DNA from 2 places in the Blautia sp. 1033sp1_1033st1_G9_1033SCRN_220408 genome. Region 1 is predicted to be linked to the other one. Evidence: riboswitches for the same ligand, from Rfam matches in the RefSeq annotation. Region 1 holds a riboswitch; the other holds the start of a gene.

What was found. Region 1 has a riboswitch for glycine ahead of gcvT (glycine cleavage system aminomethyltransferase GcvT). Riboswitches for the same ligand answer to the same signal wherever they lie in the genome.
Region 2: another riboswitch for glycine. It lies ahead of AB5916_RS01105 (sodium:alanine symporter family protein); the one in region 1 lies ahead of gcvT (glycine cleavage system aminomethyltransferase GcvT).

The regions. Positions count from the first base shown of each region.
Region 1 is NZ_JBFKZO010000006.1:123,852-135,397, forward strand. Features, by position in the region: gene AB5916_RS06750 (AAA family ATPase) at 1-236, shown strand, start outside; gene AB5916_RS06755 (leucine-rich repeat protein) at 256-3,807, shown strand; gene AB5916_RS06760 (N-acetyltransferase family protein) at 4,135-4,611, opposite strand; gene AB5916_RS06765 (helix-turn-helix domain-containing protein) at 4,661-5,512, opposite strand; gene AB5916_RS06770 (MATE family efflux transporter) at 5,527-6,843, opposite strand; glycine riboswitch at 7,254-7,332, shown strand; gene gcvT (glycine cleavage system aminomethyltransferase GcvT) at 7,490-8,584, shown strand; gene gcvH (glycine cleavage system protein GcvH) at 8,622-9,005, shown strand; gene gcvPA (aminomethyl-transferring glycine dehydrogenase subunit GcvPA) at 9,039-10,355, shown strand; gene gcvPB (aminomethyl-transferring glycine dehydrogenase subunit GcvPB) at 10,352-11,546, shown strand, end outside.
Region 2 is NZ_JBFKZO010000001.1:231,804-243,349, forward strand. Features, by position in the region: gene AB5916_RS01070 (ABC transporter permease) at 1-65, shown strand, start outside; gene AB5916_RS01075 (substrate-binding domain-containing protein) at 88-1,026, shown strand; gene AB5916_RS01080 (DeoR/GlpR family DNA-binding transcription regulator) at 1,115-1,900, shown strand; gene AB5916_RS01085 (L-rhamnose isomerase) at 1,920-3,116, shown strand; gene AB5916_RS01090 (rhamnulokinase family protein) at 3,134-4,630, shown strand; gene dhaK (dihydroxyacetone kinase subunit DhaK) at 4,627-6,363, shown strand; gene rhaD (rhamnulose-1-phosphate aldolase) at 6,366-7,187, shown strand; glycine riboswitch at 7,346-7,452, shown strand; gene AB5916_RS01105 (sodium:alanine symporter family protein) at 7,453-8,862, shown strand; gene AB5916_RS01110 (DegV family protein) at 9,075-9,953, shown strand; gene AB5916_RS01115 (polysaccharide deacetylase family protein) at 9,954-10,736, opposite strand; gene AB5916_RS01120 (M24 family metallopeptidase) at 11,400-11,546, shown strand, end outside.

The DNA of each region.
Region 1 (11,546 bases):
CAGGAAAGGGATTTGCAGATATCTGCCTGATTCCGAGAAAGATTCACACAGATAAACCGGCAGCGGTGATTGAGCTGAAATGGGATCAGAGTGCTGAAGGTGCAATTTCCCAAATCAAAGAGAAAAAATACACAGATGCCCTGAAGGATTATCATGGTAATCTTTTACTGGCTGGTATTAACTATGATAAGAAAACAAAAGTACACACCTGCGTAATAGAGAAAATAACCAAATAAAAGCAGAAAGGGGATTTTTATGGGGAAGAAGAAAATTGCAATGCTGATGTCAGCTGTCATGATTCTGTCAGGTACAGCGATGCCATCATCCATGGCATATGCCATGGACGATATTCAGATATCAGCAGAAGAAACTGATGAGGTTGGTTCATCAGAAGAGTCAGAGCCAGAAGATCAGGAAACAGATGTAGAGGAAGACACAGATGATTTCGGAGATGGCAGTTCTGACGAAGAAGTCAGTGTAGAGACACAGAATGGAGAAAACGAATCTGAATGTGAAGTAAGTGCATTTTCCGATGAGGAGAATGCTGCTGTTGGGGAGGATGAAAAAGGAGAACCTGTAGAAAATGGTTCCTGCGGTGATGATGCAACTTATAAACTGTATGCAGATGGAACATTGTATATTGAGGGTACCGGGGCGATAAAGGGCTTTTTTAGCTATAGAAATGATATTAAATCGATTATAATTGAAGAAGGAATAACATCTATATATAGTTATGGTATGTTCGCACAAGATGGGGAACTTGTTACTGTTTCATTGCCAAAGAGTTTGACAAATCTAGGAATTGAAACGTTTATGTATTGCAATAACCTTACTACAGTATATTTACCAGAGGAACTTACCAGTATAGAGCAGGAAGTATTTTCATGTTGTACGAGTCTGAGCAATATAAATTTACCAGAGGGACTTACTAGTATAGGGCAGAATGCATTTTTACAGTGTAGTAGTTTGAAAAACATAAATTTGCCAGAAAAATTAACTAGTATTGGAGTTAGAGCATTCTCAAATTGTACTAGTTTGTCGGATATTGTATTGCCAACAAATAGTACTCGTATTGAGGCAGAGGCATTCAGGAGTTGTAGCAATCTTACCAGTTTTGATTTTTCACATATTACAAGTATCGGTGATTATGCTTTTCGTGGCTCCGGATTAAAAACGATTACTCTTCCAGAAAATTTTACCAATATTGGTAACAATGTATTTTCTGGTTGTGAAAATCTCCGAAGTGCAAAACTACCATCTAATATTGAGAAGATCAGCAATGGAATGTTTAATAATTGCAAAAGATTCAGTGAATTTGAGATTCCTGCCAGTGTAAAAGAAATTGGAGATAGTGCGTTTGCCGGATGTAATGCTCTGACGGAAATTGCTTTACCAGAGGGACTTACCAGTATCGGAGATTCTGCATTTTCTGGAACAGGAATAACAGAGTTTAAATTGCCCACAGGATTGCAAAATATTGGAAATGGATCATTTTATGACACAGAGATTACAACTATAGAGATTCCAGAAAGTGTAACAAAAATCGGAAATGGAGCATTTGCATCTACTAATTTAAAAACAATTACAATTCCTGAGTCGGTAACAGATCTTGGAAGTGGGGAATTTGTGAATTGTTATTCTCTTAATACAGTTGTAATTAAAGCAAATATCACTGAATTAAAAGAAGAAACGTTTGAATGGTGCAATAGCCTGAAAAATGTTACACTACCAGACAGTTTGAAAAAGATTGGTAAAAATGCATTCTGGAATTGTTTTGCACTGGAAAGTATAGAGCTACCAGATAATATAAATGAAATTGATGAGTATGCTTTCCAATCTTGTAATATAAAGAGTATTAATTTCCCTCAGAATCTCACTTCTATAGGATATGGGGCGTTTAATGGCTGTGATTTGGCAAATATAAGCCTTCCGGAAAAAATGCAGACCGTTGACACAGATGCATTTAAAAATTGTACAAATCTGAGAAGTGTTTACATCCCAGGCACTGACGTGGAGCTGGCAACGAGAGCTATTGGATATAAAAGCGACAATACCAAATATGACAATATTGTTCTTATAGGAAAAGCTGGTTCCACCACTGAAACATATGCAAGGAAAAACGACTTTACATTCCATAATATAGCAGACAAGTTGACACGTGTACCTGCTGTAGCTGCCACCTGTCTTGCAAAGGGAAATGTAGAATACTGGCATTGTGATACATGTAATACAAACTTCAGCAATGAAGAAGGAACTATGGCATTGGATCAGATTGAGACAGAAATTATCTCTCATGATCTGGTACTGGTAGATGAAGCATATCCTACCTGTACAGAAACAGGAATCCGCTACCACTGGCACTGCAATTCCTGTGGTAAGAATTTTGAATATTCTGATGGTACATATGAAATAGAAGATGTTGTGATTCCTGCAATAGGGCATGATATGTATTTTGAAGAAGGAGACGAGGCAACCTGTTATGGTGAAGGCAGGAAAGGTTACTATCGTTGCGATAATTGTGGAAAGTATTTTCTTGATGAAAAGGGAACACAGGAGGTTACTCAGGAAGATTTGATTATTCCGAAGAATAATAACCATGATCTGAGATTATGTCAGGGACATGAGGCAACCTGTGAAATAGAGGGAGAAAAAGATTGTTACCGCTGTGATAATTGTGATAAGATTTTTCTCGATGAAAAGGGAACACAGGAGGTTACAGAAGAAGATTTGATTATTCCGAAGAATAATAACCATGATCTGAGATTATGTCAGGGACATAAGGCAACATGCTATGGTGAAGGTCGGAAAGATTATTATCAATGTGCAATGTGTGGAAAAATTTTCCTTGATGAAAAAGGTAGCCAGGAAGTAACTGATCCGGATAAAGAACTTCGTATTCCAAGAACAGATCATAAATGGATTGAGGTTACAGAACCTGGAGGTGGAAGCATCTATGCACCACACGGTGAAAAAACGTATTCAATTAGAAAATATCAAGTGGTATATAAAGAAGTACGCTGTGAATTTTGCGGATTACAAAAATCTTATAGACAGGTAACATATACACTTATTATTAACGCCCACAAAGCAACTCTGAAATATGGTCAGTCCACTACAGGAGTCAGGGTTACAGAAATGAACTCCAGTGATTATCTAAAGAGTGTAACATCCCAAAACACCAGTATCGTTAAAGTTTCCGATGTTAGCAAAAAAGGAACGTTTAAGCTTACAGCAGGAAAGAAATCCGGGAAGACTCTGGTTCATATAGAATTATCCAGCGGACTGGCAGCAGATGTCCAGATTACCGTCCAGAGTGGAACTGTAAAAACAAATTACATCACTGGTCTGAAAAAATCAGTGAACGTATCCAAAGGAAAAACATACACCCTGAAACCAGGCCTGGATCCGATCACCAGCCAGGAAAAGGTAACTTACAGATCATCCAACACTAAGATTGCCACAGTCAGCAGCAAAGGTGTGATCACTGCAAAAGCTGCAGGAACTGCCAAGATCACCGTAAAATCAGGTAGCAAAAAGGCAACTGTGACAGTGAAAGTGAAAAAAGTGAAAACCACAAAACTCAGTGGTGTACCGTCTTCCAAAACAGTGAAAAAAGGAAAGACTTTTACTATCAAGGCTTCCGTTACTCCGAAGAACAGTGATAAAAAAGTTACCTACAAAACTTCCAACAAAAAGATTGCTACAGTCACTTCCAAAGGTGTTGTGAAAGGTATTAAGAAGGGAACTGTCACTATTACCGTTCAGAGTGGCTCCAAAAAACAGACTTGCAAAGTAACTGTGAAATAACATTTACATAGTAAATAAGATTGCTATGAACAGTAACACCTGGTTGCCATAGTAAAAAATACTTTTTCAAATCGTGGCATTTTCGTCGATTATTGAGTATACTATAAATGAGCCAATGGCTTGTCGGTCATCACGGCTAGAATATGATGAACGTGTATGTTTAGCTTCCGCAAACGACGGGGTGCTGCAAAGCGCAGAATATCGCTTACGTGTAGGAAAGGCTTGCCGAAAGGTGAGCCTTTCTTTTCTAGGAAGGAAAACCAGCCTTACCGAAGTGACCGTAAGCACTGACCTTGTTGTAATCTCCATCCAGTTTCGGATCGTACATCAATCGGATAAAATATATTCCATCTGTCTTTCTTTTGTTTTCATTCCCATTTTTTCATAAAATTTTTCTGCTGAAGTATTTCCTGCCCATACATTTAATGTCACTTCATAGCAGCCCAGCCGCTTCGCTTCGTTTTTTACATAGTTAAACAGACTTTCTCCGATATGCTGACCTCGCTCCTGTCGATCAACACATAGATCATCAATAAAAAGAGACTTAAACGGCACCATATTATTTGAAAATGGCTGTTCCCGTAGTTGGCAAAATGCATAACCTACACAAACATCTGCCTTGTTCACTGCAACATAGATTGGATTCTCTTTGTTTTTCAAAAGCTCTTTCAATTCGTCTACCGTATATTTTGTTGTGCCTGGAATGAAAATATCAGGCCTTATATCGGCATGAATTTGTAACACCTGTCCCAGTAATTCAATAATCCTTGGAATGTCTCTTTCTTCTGCTTTTCTGATCATTATTTTTGTCTCCTTCATATATACATCAAGCTTATCCCAGTGACCGTCCTCATTAATTTTTTCTATATTTTAACGGCGACACTCCGTATGCTTTTTTGAAACTTCTGATAAAATAACTTACATTCTGATAACCACTTTGCAAGGCTGCCTCTGTAACAGAAATATCCGTGTCTTGCAGCAGCTGTTTTGCATGCTCTAATCGTAAATATGTCACATATTGTGAAAGGGTAATATGAAAATGTTCCTTAAAATACCGGGATATATATTTTTCTGAAAGATGAAACTGTGCCCCAAATTCCCTTAACAATATCTTCCCTGTAAAATTCTGCTGTATATACGAAACCATCTCTTTTTCTATAGTATTTCTGCCGCTGGTATCATTTTCAACTATAAATCCCTGTTTCCACATTTCAAGGATGATTTGTAAAAGAACTATTTTTGTTTTGATCTGAGCAGTTATTTTTGACTGACTTTCATCATTTTCTGTCACATATATCTCAATTAACTGCTGGCATAGTTCTTTTACCGTATCTTTCACTCTTGGAGTTATCATCAGATGACCGCTGTTTAATGGCTCAAGCAATCGCTCATCTAACATATCATCTGTACGAAAGGATATATATTTTAACGGAAAAAGAAAAGTAAAATAATTCACAGCACCAGCCTGTGAACCCATAAAATGCAGATTGCCCGGTGACACTACAAAGGCATCCCCAGGTTTTCCTATATAGTTCTCACCTGATATACTTACAGTCAGAAGGCCACTTTTTACATATACAATTTCAAATTCATCATGCCAATGCACCGGTACCTGAAATGACCTGCCCCCATTCCTCATATGATATATACTAAATGGATCGTCCTTTGTACCATGTGGTTTGTTTTCCTTTAATTCAAAGTACATAATCTCTCCTAAGGTTATACAAGACTCTTACTTTTCCATTTTCCACTCTTCCATCTAAGTGCCATTCCAACGGCTCTGGCACATTCATCTGCTGCCATGGCAATATAGGATCCTACCGCCAGAAGTCCCATATGTATTCCGAGAAAGTATGTCCCGCCAACAGCAAACAGATACATAAAAATTGCCCCCATTATAACAGGAAAAAGTGCATCTCCGCTGGTTTTTAACGCCTGTCCGTATACAAGATTTGTCACCCTTCCAAATTCAAGGAATATGTCTACTATTAACAACTTTACCACAAGATTTATCATTTGTGTATCATTTGTAAATAAATGCACTATAAAATGTCCGGACAGTGCAAATGTGACAGAAAAGCAGGCGGCTGTTACAAGGCCATAGAACACAGCTTTTCTCGTACCCCTGTCGCAATCTTCAAACTCCTTTGCTCCAATTCTCCAGCCGGTCATAATCGCATTCGCCTGTGCAAGTGCAGCACCTACACAATACGAAAAGTTTGAAATCTGCAGAGTATATGAACGAGCTGTAACATTCATTCCATTGGCATCCATCTGATTCATAAAACGCACGATGAATGTCAGTGCCACATTATAAAGTGCTGTTTCAAAAGCAGAAGGAAAACCTATCTTAACAATCTGCGCAAGTATCCTTCGTGGTGCAATACGCTGAGGATTCTGCTTTGCTTTTATAAGTACAGCTCCCATAATCGCTACAATAATAAGATTGACAACCCTTGAAATAACTGTGGCAACAGCAACTCCCATAACTCCCCAGTTAAATATAAACAAGAATACTGAGTTCAGTATTAAATTAAGAACATTTCCAACAATAGTTCCTATTAATGAATGCTTTGTATATCCAAACACTCTCAAATAGCTGGCAAAAATAGGAATAAGCGCATTTAAAAAACATGCACCTCCAACAATTTTAAGGTATGTTTCCGCCGGCTCAAGCAAAGCCGGGGCAATACTTACGATTCTAAGTATATTGCCAGAAAAAGCAGCAAGAACAATAGACATCAGGATACCTATCACTGCATTAAATATCAGTCCAAGCTGTCTGGCCTGATATGCGATCCCAGGCCTTTCTGCTCCAATATTTTGTGACATAACAGCTATCATACCCGATGATATTACTCCAAACATAATGATAAAAACGCCTATATATGTATTTGCTGTTCCCACTGCTCCCACCGCCTGATCACTGACAGACGATAACATAAGTGTATCCACCATACCAGAAAGCATATATAACAAAGTTTCCAAGCATATCGGTATAGATAATTGCGTTAGTGTTTTTCTTTCAACTGCCATATTTTTCTCCTCACATACTATCTCCAAAATCATTCTCCCACCCTTGTGCAAGCACAGGTGGGATCAGCCCTTTTGACACTGTAATCATCTTATCAATAATACGATATATTGTCATGTATTTCTTGTATAATATCCTGCAAAAATTGCACTATTTCTACTTTTAGATAAATAAACTGTAAAAAATGCCAATTGTATTTCTGTTTCCTGCGCTTTCAGCTCCATCAGGCGTGGGCAAAAAATTTGCATACCTATCAAGGTTCTTTCTTCATTCGCAGTGTTGCATTGTTAAATTTGTCCAGTATACATTGGTTTGACTTCAGTATTTTTGGTTGTTTTTTCTGAAAATATGTATGCTTTTCATTGACGTTCTCGGCATTTTATGTTAGCATGAGGGTAATTAAAGACATCGGATGACGAAACTGGGAGAGACACAGAAATGTGCGCCGAAGGGGCTGAAGAACTCTCAGGCAAACGGACCAGTTTCCGACGAACCTCTGGAAAGCAACAGCAAAGTTGCACCGAAGAAGCAACCGATCACAAGTTTCGGGTAATCTTTCAGGTTAAGATGACAGAGCGCAGAACAAGTATCTATTTGTTCTGTGCTTTTTTGTTTGTCATTCTGATGTGAGATAAGGAGGAATCACCTATGGAAAAAACAACACCGCTCTATTCCACCCATCAGGCACACGGAGGCAAGATCGTTCCCTTTGCCGGATATCTTCTTCCTGTCCAGTACCAGACTGGTGTGATTGCAGAGCATATGGCAGTTCGGGAATCCTGTGGCCTCTTTGATGTATCCCATATGGGAGAAATTCTTTGCGAAGGTCCCGGGGCACTAAAGCTGCTGAATCATCTGCTGACCAACGATTTCACAAATATGTACGACGGCCAGGCAAGATACAGTCTCATGTGCTATGAAAACGGCTGCTGCGTAGATGATCTGATCGTTTATAAGGTCCGGGATGAGCGTTATTTTATCGTAGTGAACGCTGCCAACAAAGATAAGGACTTTACATGGATGAAAGCTCATGAGCAGGATGTTGGAGGAGCCACATTCACAGACATTTCCCACTCTGTTGCCCAGATCGCTGTACAAGGTCCAAAAGCCCATGAGATCCTGGCAAAGCTTCTTCCGGAAGACGAATTTCCGGTAAAATACTATAGTGCCTGCTTTGACCGTACCATCGGCGGTATGCACTGCATAGTCTCCAAGACCGGTTATACCGGTTCCGCAGGATACGAGCTTTATCTTGATGCTGAGAATGCTGCAGCCATGTGGGAGCTTCTGCTGGAAACAGGAAAAGAAGAAGGTCTGACCTGCTGCGGACTTGGAGCCCGGGACACACTGCGTCTGGAAGCCGGAATGCCTTTATATGGACATGAAATGAATGAGACCATCACTCCTCTGGAAAGCGGCCTTGGCTTCTGTGTAAAGTTTTCCAAAGAAGAGTTTATCGGCAAAGAAGCCCTGGAGGCAAGCGAGCCTGCACGAACACGCATAGGACTGAAAATTACCGGCCGCGGCATTGTCAGAGAACACATGCCTGTCTTCTCCGGTGATATAAAGGTTGGCATGACCACTTCCGGCACCCATGCCCCCTATCTTGGATATCCTATTGCCATGGCGCTGGTAGACAAGGCATACGCAGCTGTGGGAACCAAGCTTACCGCCGATGTACGCGGCAGAAAAGTTGAGATGGAAGTTGTCTCTCTTCCATTCTATTCAAAAACAAAAAAATAAATTTCATATAATAATAAAATTACGGAGGATTTCTATTATGAACTGTCCAGAAACATTACGTTATTCCAAATCACATGAATGGGTTAAAAAAGAAGGCGATATCACTTTGATCGGTCTTACTGACTTTGCACAGAGCGAGCTTGGTGATCTGGTATTTGTCAATCTGCCGGAGATCGATGATACCGTTACTGCCGGAGAAGCTTTAGGTGATGTAGAGTCTGTCAAAGCTGTATCCGATATTTTCTCCCCGGTATCCGGAACTGTCTGCGAAATCAATGAAGAGCTTCTGGATCACCCGGAACTGATCAACGAAGCACCTTATGATGCATGGCTCATCAAGGTAAAAGATATCACTGATGAAGAAGAGCTGATCAGTGCTGCTGAGTATGAAGCTCACTGTCAGTCAGAAAGTAACGGCTGATCAGCCGGAATTTATCTACAGGAGGTAACTGTCATGGGTTCTTACATACCTAGCACCAGAGAAGAACGACTGGATATGCTGCACTCCATCGGAATGCATTCTTTCGATGAACTGTATGCGGATATTCCTGAGTCTCTTCGTTTAAAAGACGGACTGTCTTTACCGGTCGGCCTGTCTGAAATGGAAGTAGCCAGGAAAATGGAGGAAATCTCAGAGAAAAACACACGTTTTTCTCATATTTTCCGAGGCGCCGGATCCTATCAGCACTATATTCCGGCCATCGTGAAACAAGTCACTTCAAAAGAAGAATTTGTCACTGCATATACCCCTTATCAGGCAGAGATCAGCCAGGGATTGCTGCAGTCGATTTTTGAATATCAGACCATGATCTGTGAACTAACAGGAATGGATGTTTCCAATGCATCTGTTTATGACGGTGCAACCGCTGCCGCAGAGGCTGCCGCCATGTGTCGTGACCGAAAACGAGGAACTGTCTGTGTCAGTGCTTCTGTGGATCCCAAAACCTTATCTGTGATCCGTACCTACTGCTTTGGTTCCGGAGCCTCCCTTGTGATCCTTCCCGAGAAAGATGGTCTTACAGATTTGGAAAGCTGGAACGCTATGGATACTTCCTCCATCGCCTGTCTGATCATTCAGACCCCAAACTATCATGGATTGATCGAAGATGGAGCTGCCATTGCGAATGCTGTACACAATTCCGGTGCCAAACTGATCGCCAGCTGCAACCCCATTGCCCTTGGTCTTCTTGAAACTCCGGGAGAATTTGGTGCCGATGTAGCGGTAGGTGAAGGCCAGCCATTGGGACTTCCTATAGGATTTGGTGGACCTTATCTTGGATTCATGGCTTCTACCAAAGACATGATGAGAAAGCTTCCTGGCCGGATCGTAGGTCAGACCACCGATGTGGATGGCAAACGGGCTTATGTCCTTACTCTTCAGGCACGTGAGCAGCACATCCGCCGAGAGAAAGCAAGCTCCAATATCTGTTCCAACGAAGCACTTTGTGCTATGACCGCCGCAGTCTATCTGTCGGCTATGGGTAGTGCCGGACTTGAAAAAGTGGCTGTTTCCTGTATGGCCAATGCCCGCTATCTGCTGGATGAATTGACTGCCCTGGGATTTACCAGGAAATATACCGGTGAATTTTTTCATGAATTTGTAACCACCTGTCCCTGTGATGCAGCTGTTCTCTCTGAAAAGCTGGCTGCACACGGATATTTATCAGGACTTGTGACCGGACAGTCTGAAATGCTCTGGTGCACCACTGAAATGAATACAAAATCTGAGATCGATAGTCTTATTGCTGTGATAAAGGAGGTGCTTGCATGAAACTTATATTTGAAATGGGGGCACCCGGAAGAGGCTGCGACCTGATCCCGTCCTGCACGACCCCTGAAGTAACTATCAAAGTACCAATGCGTAAAAAAGCACTGCATCTCCCGGAGGTATCTGAGACAGAACTCAGCCGTCACTATACGGATCTGGCAAAACAGACACATGGAGTTAATGATGGTTTTTATCCTCTTGGCTCCTGTACCATGAAATACAATCCGAAGATCAACGATGCTGCCTCTCTTCTCCCTGGATTTACCAACATTCATCCTTTGCAGGATACCAAGGATGTGCAGGGATGTCTGGAAGTACTCTCTTCCATTGAAGAAGCATTATGTGAGATCACCGGAATGCAGGCATGTACTCTTCAGCCTGCAGCAGGTGCTCACGGTGAGTTTACCGGTCTCCTTCTGATCAAAGCATGGCATGAAAGCCGTGGTGACAGCAAACGTACAAAGATCATTGTTCCGGATTCTGCCCATGGCACCAATCCTGCCAGTGCAGCTATGGCTGACTTCGATGTGATCAATATCCCGTCCGATGAGCATGGGTGTGTAGATTTGGAAGCATTAAAAGCCGCTGTAGGTGATGACACTGCCGGCCTGATGCTCACGAATCCAAATACAGTTGGTCTGTTTGATCCAAATATTGCAGAGATCACCCGGATCGTTCATGATGCCGGCGGATTATGCTATTACGATGGAGCAAACTTAAATGCAGTTATGGGCATTACCCGTCCTGGCGACATGGGCTTTGATGTAATGCATCTGAATCTGCATAAAACATTTTCCACCCCTCACGGTGGAGGCGGGCCTGGAAGCGGACCAGTTGCCTGCAAAGATTTTCTGACGCCATTCCTTCCTGGACTTCGCATTAACAAACAGACAGACGGTACTTTCACAGCCAAGACTGCTGCCCATGCTATTGGGAATGTACGCAGCTTCTCTTCCAATTTCCTGGTTGTGGTCCGTGCTTTCTGCTATATCCTGACTCTTGGCCGTGAAGGTATTCCGGAAGCAGCCACTACTGCAGTGCTGAATGCCAACTATATGATGCACAAGCTGACCGGCCACTACAGGATGGCATACGATCACACCTGCATGCATGAGTTTGTCATGACATTGGAACAGGAAAAGCATGAGCGGAATGTTTCAGCCCTTGATATTGCCAAGGCATTGCTGGATCACG
Region 2 (11,546 bases), on a different contig from region 1:
TTGTAAAGGGTGTGGTAATTCTTTTGGCAGTATTGGCAGATGCAAAAACGGGGAAAAAGGCATAAAAATTTAAAAGGAGAAGGTATCATGAATAAAAAATTAATGAAAAAACTTACAGCAATCGGTGTTGCAGCAGCAATGACAGTTCCATGTGGAGCAGTGATGGCAGAGGAAAGCAAGGATACAGAGAAAAAGGATGTTCTGATCGGTCTTCTTGTTTATAATGATAAAAATGAATTTATCCAGAAGCTGATTGATGGTGCCCAGAAAAAATGTGATGAATATGGATATGAACTGGTGGAATATGGCGCTGATAAGGATGCTGCAAAAGAAATGACCAACATGGAAGACCTTCTGTCATTGAATCCGGATGTGATTCTTTATAATCCTGTGGATTCCGATGCAGCAGGAGCCACTCTTGCTCTTGCCAACGATGCCGGGATCCCGGTTATTACTGTTGACCGTGTGGCAAATTCAGGAGAAGTGATCTCTCATCTTGCATCCGACAATGTATATGGCGGAAAGATTGCAGGAGAGTACATTGTAGAACAGCTTGGCGATGATGGCGGTGAAGTAGTGGAGATCCAGGGACAGGCAGGAACTTCTGCTGCCCGTGACAGAGGACAGGGCTTCCATGAAGCGGTTGATGATGTGGAAGGCATTGATGTAGTTGTCAGTGATATCGGTAACTGGGATAAAGCAGAAGGTATGACCATTATGGAAAATGCACTGCAGGCACATCCTGATATTAAGGCAGTATTTGCCCACAATGATACAATGGCAATGGGCGCAATGGAAGCATGCCAGGCAGCAGGCAGAGAAGATATTGTGATCGTTGGTTTTGATGCAGATGACGATGCAGTACAGGCAGTAAAAGATGGAAAACTGGCAGGAACTGTAGCACAACAGCCAGAGCTTATGGGAACAGGAGGCGTGGATCTGGCTCATGATTATCTGGAAGGAAAAGAGATTGAGGAGTCTACAGCGATTGAAGTAACTCTGATCACCAAAGACACAGCAGAATAATCTGAAAAAATGGTTGCTTTTCTGTTTTATTTAGATTACATTAAAAAAGACAACCAGTATAATATACAGTGTAAACAGGAGGCGTATGATGAATAAAACAGAAAGGCACCAGATAATCCTGGATTATATGCATAAAAATGGTAAAAAAGGAGAAATCGAGGAGCTTGTAAAAACCTGTGGCGTGACCAATGAAACCATCCGTAAGGATCTGATCCAGCTGGAAAAAAAGAATCTGATAAGGAGAGTCCTTGGAGGGGCGGTACTGGTAGAAGAATTTGATGAGAAACCATTTAATAATCGCTACTGGGAGAAACTGGATCTGAAAAACCAGATTGCTGCCGCCGCTGTTTCACTGATTAATGACAGGGATTTTATCGCACTGGATTCCGGGACGACCACATTCTGTCTGGCAAAAAAGCTTCAGAAGAATGTTACAGTGTTGACCAATTCACTGGATATTGCCAGGGAGCTTGCTGTGGCAGAGGGAGTCAGATGCTTTGTAGCAGGTGGAGAACTAAGGGAAAGAAACATGTCTATGACAGGGGAAACAACGGAGAAGATCGTTGGCAGTTACAGGGTAAGCAAATGCTTTCTTACCAGTGAAGGAGTAGGTCTTGGATATGGGATGATGGATGCCCATGAGTCTGAAAGCAGGGTAAAACGGGCAATGATGTCATCCGCAGAGAAGATTTATCTTCTTGCAGACCATACCAAGTTTTCCATCCTTACCCCGATCGTAACAGCACCCCTGGAAAGACTGACAGGAATTATTACAGATTCACAGATTGATCCGAAAATCGTAAATGCATATGAAAAAGCCGGGATACCAATGATTGTTGCAGATCCAGATGGAAGTGAAAAACAGCTGGAATAGACAGAAAGGATATGAATGAATGGATAGGACCGGATTTGAAATACTGGCAGAAAAACTGGAAAAAAACGGAATTGATGTGGAATGGGTGCTAAGGGAACTGGATCAGCTTCTTGTGGAGGTTCCTTCCTGGGGATTTTCAAAATCAGGAACCAGATTTTTCTCTTTTGAACAAAAGGGAGATGCAAGGGACTTTTTTGAGAGAGTGGATGACTGTGAACAGGTTCTGAAATACACAGGAAAAGGCGGACAGATCTGTATGCATATTCCGTGGGATCAGTGTGATTATAAAGCTGCCAGGGAATATGTGGAAGAAAAGGGGATGACCTTTGGAACTTTAAATACAAATATGTTCCAGGACAATGATTTTAGGCTCGGCACACTTGCAAATTCAGATAAAAAGATACGTAAAAAGACCGTAGATACACTGAACCACTGTATTGATGTAGCCCATACAGTTGGTGCTAAATCCCTGAATGTGTGGACCATTGACGGGAGTGACATTCCAGGACAGAATGATTACAGAATGCGTAGAAAATGGATGCTGGAATCCTTGAAAGAAGGCTATGACCATGCAGTGTCCTGTGGCGTTCAGTATAATATTGAATATAAACTGTTTGAACCATCTTCCTACCATATGGATATTCCGGACTGGGGTACAGCCTTATATTATGCGTCCAGACTTGGGGAGCAGGCGAAAGTAACCGTAGATCTTGGACATCATGCTTTCGGTGTAAATGTGGCACAGATTGTTTCCCTTCTCATTGATGAGCAGCGTCTGGGAGCTTTCCATTTAAACGATAATGTTTGTGCAGATGATGACCTGATCCCGGGAACCATCAATCCATTAAGGCTTTTTGCAATTGAAAATGAAATCGTTGCAGGGATTTGTGAAAAAGAAACAGAAAGCTCTGCAAGAAGTGTATTACAGGGACTGGACATCAGTTTTTATATTGAACCAAAGGTAGAAGCCATGATCCTTTCCGTGGTAAATCTTCAGACAGCCTATGCAAAAGCCCTTCTGGTAAACAGGAAAAAGCTTCAGCAGCTGCAGCTGGATAATGATATCCTGGGGGCAAATCAGTGCCTGATGCAGGCTTATCATACAGATGTAAGTCTTCTTCTTGAGGAGTGGCGGAACCGTCATGGGATCCAGGGTGATCCATATACAAATTATATTCATTCTGAATATTTTGCAGACAGAAAGAAAAGAGGATAAGGAAGCAGGAACAGGATATGGACAGGAAAAAATACGTATTGTCCTTTGATCTTGGTGCTTCCAGCGGAAGAGGAATCGTTTTTTCTTTTGACGGAACAAGGATGGAGCAGATCTGCCAGCACAGGTTCGGCAATCAGGCAGTTTATCTGAACGGTACTGCTTACTGGGATTTTCTGTATCTGTATCAGAATATCCTTGAGGCTATGATCCGTGTGGGGACACAGTATCCCATAAGCAGTATGGGGATTGATACATGGGGCCTTGATTACGGAGTGATTGACAGCTGCGGCAGACTGTCAGGCAATCCGGTATCCTATCGGGATAAAAGAGGGGCTGCAGGAGCAGATCTGCTTTTGCGGAAGATGACGGGGAAGGAACTGTATCAAAGGACAGGAACCCAGTTTTTATGTGGCAATACAATCTATCAGTTATTTTATGAAATTCAGAAACATCCGGAGCAGTTAAATAACGCAGAAGCAGTTTTAATGATCCCGGATCTGATCTCTTATTTTCTTACCGGCAAAAAGGGAGCGGAATACACTATCGCATCTACTACCCAATTGCTGGATATGAAATCAAAACAATGGAATTTCCCTCTGATCAGTGAAATTGGATTAAGAAAAACACTTTTTTCGGATATAAAGTATCCGGGAGAGGATTCTTATACCCTTTTTTCAGAGATTCAGGACAGAACAGGGATGAAAGAGGCAAAACTGGTGACGGTGGCATCTCATGATACAGCTTCTGCTGTGCTGGCTGTTCCGGCAGCAGAAAAAGAAAATTTTATCTATATCAGCAGTGGAACCTGGTCTGTGATCGGGATAGAAACCAGGGAACCTGTGATCAATGAAAAGGGATTTCTGGGGAATTTTACCAATGAAGGCGGATTTGGAAAAACGATCCGCTACTGCAGAAGCCTGACAGGAATGTGGCTGATACAGGAATGTATGCGGTGCTGGAAGGAACTGGGACAAACGATCACCTATGATCAGATGGGAGAGGGTCTGAAAGATACAGAAGAATTTATGTGCTTTATCTATCCGGAGAATGAAGCCTTCCAGAAACAGTGTGATATGCCAAAGGCTATCCAGGAGTATTGCCGGAAGACAGGACAGAAAGTGCCACAGTCACAGGCACAGATCGCAAGATGTATTTATGAAAGTCTGGCAATGAACTACCTGGAAACTGTGGAAATATTAAAGGAGCAGAAAAAAGCGGATTATGCCAGGATCTATATTGTGGGAGGAGGATCCCAGGCTGCGTTCCTGAACCAGTGTGTGGCCAATGCCACAGGAATGCAGGTGGCAGCAGGAATCTCGGAGGCAACCTCCTATGGTAATGCATTTGCCCAGCTGTATCATGCAGGAGAATTTCATTCCCAGTGGGAATTTCGGGAAATGTTGAAAAGAGAAGAAAATATCCGATATTATGAACCGGAAAACAAGGATGTCTGGAAGCTTATGTACGAAAGATACAGACGGGTAATAAAGAATGACGGAGGGCAGAGGATTTGAGAAAAATCATGAATAAAGCCGACAGATTTGTTTATGAATTGTGCAATGGCATTGCAATGACAAATCCGCTGGTTACAAATGATGAGCGATATAAGATAATCAGAAGAAAAGATCTGGATCCCGGCAAGGTTACATTGATCAGTGGAGGCGGCAGCGGTCATGAACCGGCACATGCCGGATATGTAGGAAAAGGTATGCTGGATGCAGCTGTATGCGGAGACATTTTTGCATCCCCTACCCAGATCCAGGTATATAAGGCGATTGAAGAAACAAGAAGTGAAAAAGGTACTTTGCTGATCATAAAAAACTACAGCGGGGATCTTATGAACTTTAAAAATGGTGCGGCCCTGGCAGAAGAAGAGGGGATAGAAGTAAAATATGTAGTTGTAAGTGATGATATTGCTGTGAAGGACAGCCTATATACAGTAGGACAGCGTGGCGTGGCAGGAACTGTGCTGGTGCATAAGATTGCAGGAGCTGCTGCAGAAGAAGGTTGTTCCCTGGAGGAAGTACAGAAAATTGCAGCACATGCAGCAGATTCTGTAAAATCGATTGGTTTTGCATTTTCTTCCTGTGTGGTTCCTGCAAAAGGCTCTCCTACCTTCCAGATCTGTGACGGTGAAATGGAGTATGGCGTAGGGATCCATGGAGAACCCGGGATCCAGAGGGAAACATCTGTTACCAGCAGGGAACTGGCAGCACGTATGACCAGCCAGCTTCTTAAGGCGCTTAATATGGAAAATAAGGGAGAGATCGCCATTTTGGTAAATGGCTTTGGCGGAACGGCACTGCAGGAACTGTACGTACTTGCCAATGATGTGCGAAGAGAACTGGATCAGTATGAAAATCTTACAGTGTACCGAAGTTTTGTTGGAAACTATATGACCAGTATTGATATGATGGGGGCATCTCTTACCATTATGAAGCTGGATGAATCTTTAAAGCATTATCTGGACTGTGAATCCTGTGCGCCTGCTTTTCGTGTGGACGGGCCTGTGCCAGTGATCCCTTTCAGGGAAACGGATCTTACTGTAACAGAGGCACAGGTTTTTGAAACAGAAGACTCCTGGAAGTATGTGGGAGAACAGGTATCTCCTGAAAATATAAAATATATGGTTGCTCAGATGGGACAGTGTATCATTGACCATGAGGTGCCTTTCTGTACCATTGATTCTTATGCCGGAGACGGGGACTTTGGGGCAAGCGTGGCAAAGGGATTCAGACAGCTGAGAAACGAATGGCTGATGCTGAAAGAGAAAGACACCATAGAAGGTTTTCTGAAAGCCTGCGGAATGATCATTATTGAGTATTGCGGAGGAGCTTCCGGACCAATTTGGGGTTCTGCCTTTATGGGAGCTGGAAAATGGGCAAAAGGAAAAGTATCTCTGTCTTTGGATGAGTTCGGCGAAATGATGGAAGAAGTAGTAAGAAGCATTCAGAGAACCGGAGAAAAATCCTTTGGCAGAGGTGCAGTTGTCGGTGATAAAACTTTGATCGATGCACTGGTCCCTTATGCAGATACACTTGTTGCATGCGGAAAAAAACAGATGGATATAAAAGAAGCTTTTAAGGAGGCATCTGCGGCAGCTGTGAAAGGAGCAAAGGAAACGGAAAAGATTGTGGCAAGAATGGGGAGAGCCGGTGTGGTAGGAGAGAGAAGTCTTGGACATCCGGATGCAGGTGCTTATGCCCTTGGTGTTATATTCAGTTGGATTACGGAGGCGTTAAAGTAAATATGGAGATGAAAAAAATACGCTTTTTCAGGGATTTGATCCGTATGGCCTGTGATGGATGGCAGCTTGGCTGGCATGAATATCACGGGGGAAATATTACCTATCGAATGAATAAGCAGGAAGCAGAACAGGTACAGCCCTTTTTGACAGAAGATTCTCCATGGGTGGAAATGGAGGAAGGCTTTTCTGTTCTGGGAGACAGCTTCTTTGTTGTTACAGGCAGCGGGGAATGCTTCAGAGATGCATCAGAGTATCCGGAAGAGGTTTTTGGAATCGTAAAGCTGAATGAAAAAGGAACCGCCTATAAGGTGTTGTGGGGACTGACCGGAAATGGGGGAAAACCAACCAGTGAATTTATGCCTCATCTGTTTATACATGAAACAAAGGTGCAGATTGGGGAAGAATATAACAGGATCGTTTATCATGCCCATCCGAAAAAGGCTATTATCCTTACCAGCATACTGGAGCATGACAGCAGAAAAATCACTAGGGCATTGTGGGATATGGAGCCGGAGTGCCCCATGACATTTCCAAAAGGGATCGGAATCATCGACTGGTGTGTACCGGGAACAGTGCAGCTGGCTCAAAAAACCGGTGAACTGATGAAAAAATATAATGTGGTTCTTTGGAGCCAGCATGGAATCCTGGTATCCGCAGCAGACTGTAATGAAACCATCGGGATTGTTCATACGGTAGAGAAATCATCAGATATGTATCTGGAGATTCGGAAATATAAAGAAGAACCGGTTGGCGTGGTAACAGATGAGCAGTATAGAAAACTGGCAGAAGTGTTTCACCTGGATCTGCCTGAGGAATATATTTAGTAAGATAGACCACTTTAGGGAAAAATCCTGAGGTGGTCTTTTTATCTGCAAATTTGTGAATTTAATCTTGAAAAAGTGAGGAAAATGTGCTAACCTGTATTCCTGTGTGTTTATTCTAAATACGAATGACCGCCACAGCCGCACAGAAATAAGGCGGATTCGTAAACTCAGGAGAGTCTCTTCAAAAAAATCCGAGGAAGAGCGCCGAAGGTGTACGCAGCAGTAAAGCTGTCATTCTCTCAGGCAAAAGGATGGAGGAAAAATTATGTTTACACAAATCAACAACTTTATCACATGGTTTGACGGAGTCGTATGGGGACTTCCGCTGATCATTCTGATCCTGATCACAGGATTTCTTTTAACCGTTCGGTTAGGTGTTTTACAGGTAAGGCATTTGGGAAAAGCCCTGAAATTCATGGTAAAAAATGAAGAAGGCGGCGAAGGTGAAGTTACCAGCTTTGGAGCCCTTTGCACAGCATTGTCTGCAACCATCGGTACAGGGAATATTGTAGGTGTTGCCACTGCAATTGCAGCAGGAGGACCGGGAGCTTTGTTCTGGATGATCGTAGCAGCATTCTTCGGAATGGCAACAAAGTATGCGGAAGGCTTGCTGGCAATCAAATATCGAACCATCGATAAAGATGGCCATGTACTTGGAGGCCCATTTTATTATATCGAAAATGGTATGGGCAAACAGTGGAGATGGCTTGCCAAGATTTTTGCATTTTTCGGGGCTGGAGTTGGACTGTTTGGCATTGGTACTTTTACCCAGGTAAATGGTATTGCGTCTGCAGTTAAGAATTTCTTTGACCCGGATACAGTACATACTGTTTCGATCCTGGGAAGAGATTATTCCTGGGCAACAGTGATCGCATGTCTGATCCTTACGGTATGTGTAGGACTGGTTGTACTTGGCGGGATCAAACGTATTGCAAATGTATCACAGGTCATTGTGCCTTTTATGGCAGTTTTATATGTGGCACTTGCATTGATCATTGTTATTACAAATATTACGGCTGTACCTGCAGCCATTGCCCAGATCGTAAAAACAGCCTTTTCAGGAAGTGCCCTGGCAGGCGGAGCGATGGGAACTATGGTTGTAGCTATGCAGAAGGGTATTGCCAGAGGAATCTTTTCAAATGAATCCGGTCTTGGAAGTGCACCGATCGCAGCAGCTGCGGCACAGACAAAGGAGCCTGTACGTCAGGGTCTGGTATCTATGACAGGTACATTTATTGATACGATTGTGATCTGTACCATGACAGGACTTGCCATTGTTATGACAGGAACCTGGAATACAGGACTGGAAGGCGTAGAGATCACCACTGCAGCTTTCCAAAAGGGTTTGCCATTCCCTCCACAGGTGGCATCCTTTGCATTGATGATTTGTCTGGTATTCTTTGCGTTTACCACGATCCTGGGTTGGGATTACTATGGAGAGCGGTGTCTGGAATATTTATTTAACAGGAATCAGGGAGCAGTAAAGACTTATCGTTTACTTTACATCATCTGTGTATTTATCGGACCATATATGACAGTTGCGGCAGTATGGAATATTGCGGATATTTTCAATGCACTGATGGCCTTCCCCAATCTGATCGCTTTGCTTGCATTAAGCGGTGTGGTAGTAAGGGAAACCAAGGATTTCTTTAAACGTCACAAAAATTACGAATAAATATCAAAATATATAAAACAGGGGGCTGCTGCAGCCCTCTGTTTTGTGCATATGGCGTTCTCCTTTTCTGTTTTGCATTCCAATACTGTAATCGTAAGATCTGCTTTTCCAACACTGTAATCGTAATATTGTCTTTTACAAAATAAATGATCTATGGTAGAATAATTCTGATTCTAAATTATATTGAAAAGAAAAACGTGAAGGAGAAAATCATGAGCGAATATATAATTATGACAGATACTTCCGCAGACATTCCAGAAGAAATACTTGTAAAAGGTCACATTCAGCTTATTCCCATGGCATTTGAACTGAATGGAGAAGAGCGGGTACATTCTGATCCGGGAAATTGGGACAGCAAGGAATTCTATGGGAAACTACGTGACGGCGGACAGGGCAAGACCTCACAGATTCCTCCTATGGTCTATACAGAATATTTTGAAAAGATCTTGAAAGAAGGAAAAGATATCCTGTATATTTCCCTTTCAGGCGGACTTACATCTACATGGCAAAGCTCAAAGCTTGCTGCCACTGACCTGATGGAAGAGTATCCGGACAGGAAGATTTCCTGTGTGGATTCCCATGCGGCTACAGGAGGGCAGGGGATCCTTACCCTGATCGCAAGGAAAAATCAGGAAAAGGGCATGAGCCTGGAGGAAAATACCGCCTGGCTGGAAGAAAACAGAAATAATATCTGCCACTGGTTTACTGTAGATGATCTGGATTTTCTGAAGCGAGGTGGCAGGATCTCACCGGCAATTGCCTGGATCGGCGGCAAATTAAAGATCAAACCTGTTCTTCGGATCGCTGAGGACGGGACTCTTGCTATTATGGAAAAGGTAAGAGGGTCAAAAGCAGCCCTGAATTATATTTCCGGTAAATATACATCTATTCCAGAAAACTATGATCCTGAGTATCCATATGTATTCCTCTGCCATGGGGATGCACAGGAGCAGGCAGAAAAGTTAAAGGCAGACATTCTTGCAGCAATGCCCCAGGCACAGGTTGTGATCATGCCAATGAGTCCTATTATTGGCGTACATACAGGACCGGGCGTTCAGGCTGTGATCTATTATGGGAAAAACCGGGCCTGATCAAAGATCCTGAAGATTGCCAAAGGAGTAACCCATGGTTTCCCATCGGGTAAGAAGTTCATCGAGAATATCAGCATTTGTAGAAGAGGTACTGTGAAGCAGCACGATGGCACCAGGATGGATGCGTCCAAGCAGCTTTTCAAAGGCCTCTTCTTTTGTTGGCTGTTTGTCCTGATACCAGTCTACATAGGCAAGACTCCAGAAAAAGGTTTTATACCCCAGTTCTTTTGCCATGGAAAGATTGACAGGACTGTAGATTCCTCTTGGAGGCCGGTAATATTTTGGCATAGAGGATCCGGTGGCTGATTGGTAAAGTTTTTCTACATCCTGAAGTTCTTTTTGGAATCCTTGCATGGATGAAATGGAAGACATATCCGGGTGGGTCATGGTATGATTTCCAATGGTGTGGCCTGCCTGGATCATTTTTCTTAACAGATCCGGATGATCTGAAATAAAGTTTCCCACCACAAAAAAAGCTGCTGATACCTGGTGTTTTTTCAGGGCTTCCAGAATTTTTGGCATATTACCATTTTCATAACCGCAGTCAAAAGTAAGATATATGATTTTTTCTTCTGTGTCTGCAGCATAGTAAGCATTATATTTTTTCAATTCTTCTATGGAAGCATTCCCAATAGGACGTTTCCCCTTTTCCTGAAAGCTTAAACCCCAGCTGGTGTTTTCGGAGGATGCACTGACGCTGCCGAAGTCAGGCAGTAATTGTCCAGTGGTTTTGCCTAGCAGAGAGCCGGTACAGAAAGCTGCTGCAAAAAGAATCAGGATCATAAGATGGACTTTTGAGATGGGAAAAAATTTTAAACGGAAATTTTTCATAGAACCTCAGAAGAAAAGATTTGTATCAGTTTATGAGAAATAGTAAAAAATATGTGAAAAAATAAGAGCCATCCGTCTTAATAACCGATGACTCTTAGGAGTGTTCACTGTCCAATGGAATGTACCTCACTTTCAAAATTTAATAAAACAATTCAGGTATTTCGCTTAAGTTCTTGGTGGACCGTACCTTCCTTTCTTAGAATATAGGAAAATCAATTCTTATTTCGGTGGTCTGTACCTCACTTTCCTGGAGTTTATTTGAATAACATTTCTACGTTTCTGGGGGAATCACTCCTTTTCTATTTATTATGTTTCCCTTTTGTTTTATGCGTTTACTATAACAGAATATTTTGCATATGTCAATAGAAAAATAGAAAAATAAATAAAAAATACAACAAATAAAAGACTATAAAGAGATAATATTTAAAAAAACTGAAAATCTATACAATTAACCAGAGGATATTTGGAAAATATTGAAATGAAAATCAAAAGATCAGGCAGAAATGGGAGAGCCAGGTGAAGATTGTAAGAAGTGTACGAACAGGATGTTGCGATTTGGGAAGAATAAGGGTATAATAGCAAGCGTATTTGACAGAGATAAGGGAGGAACAGATTATGTTAGATCAAATTCTGAAAGACAGACAGGTTCAGGCAATTCTGATCACAGACCCATATAATATGCGCCATGTAAGCGGATTCAGAGGAGGAGAAGGTGCCCTTTATATTTCAGGCACCCAGACCGTTCTGATCACAGATTCCAGA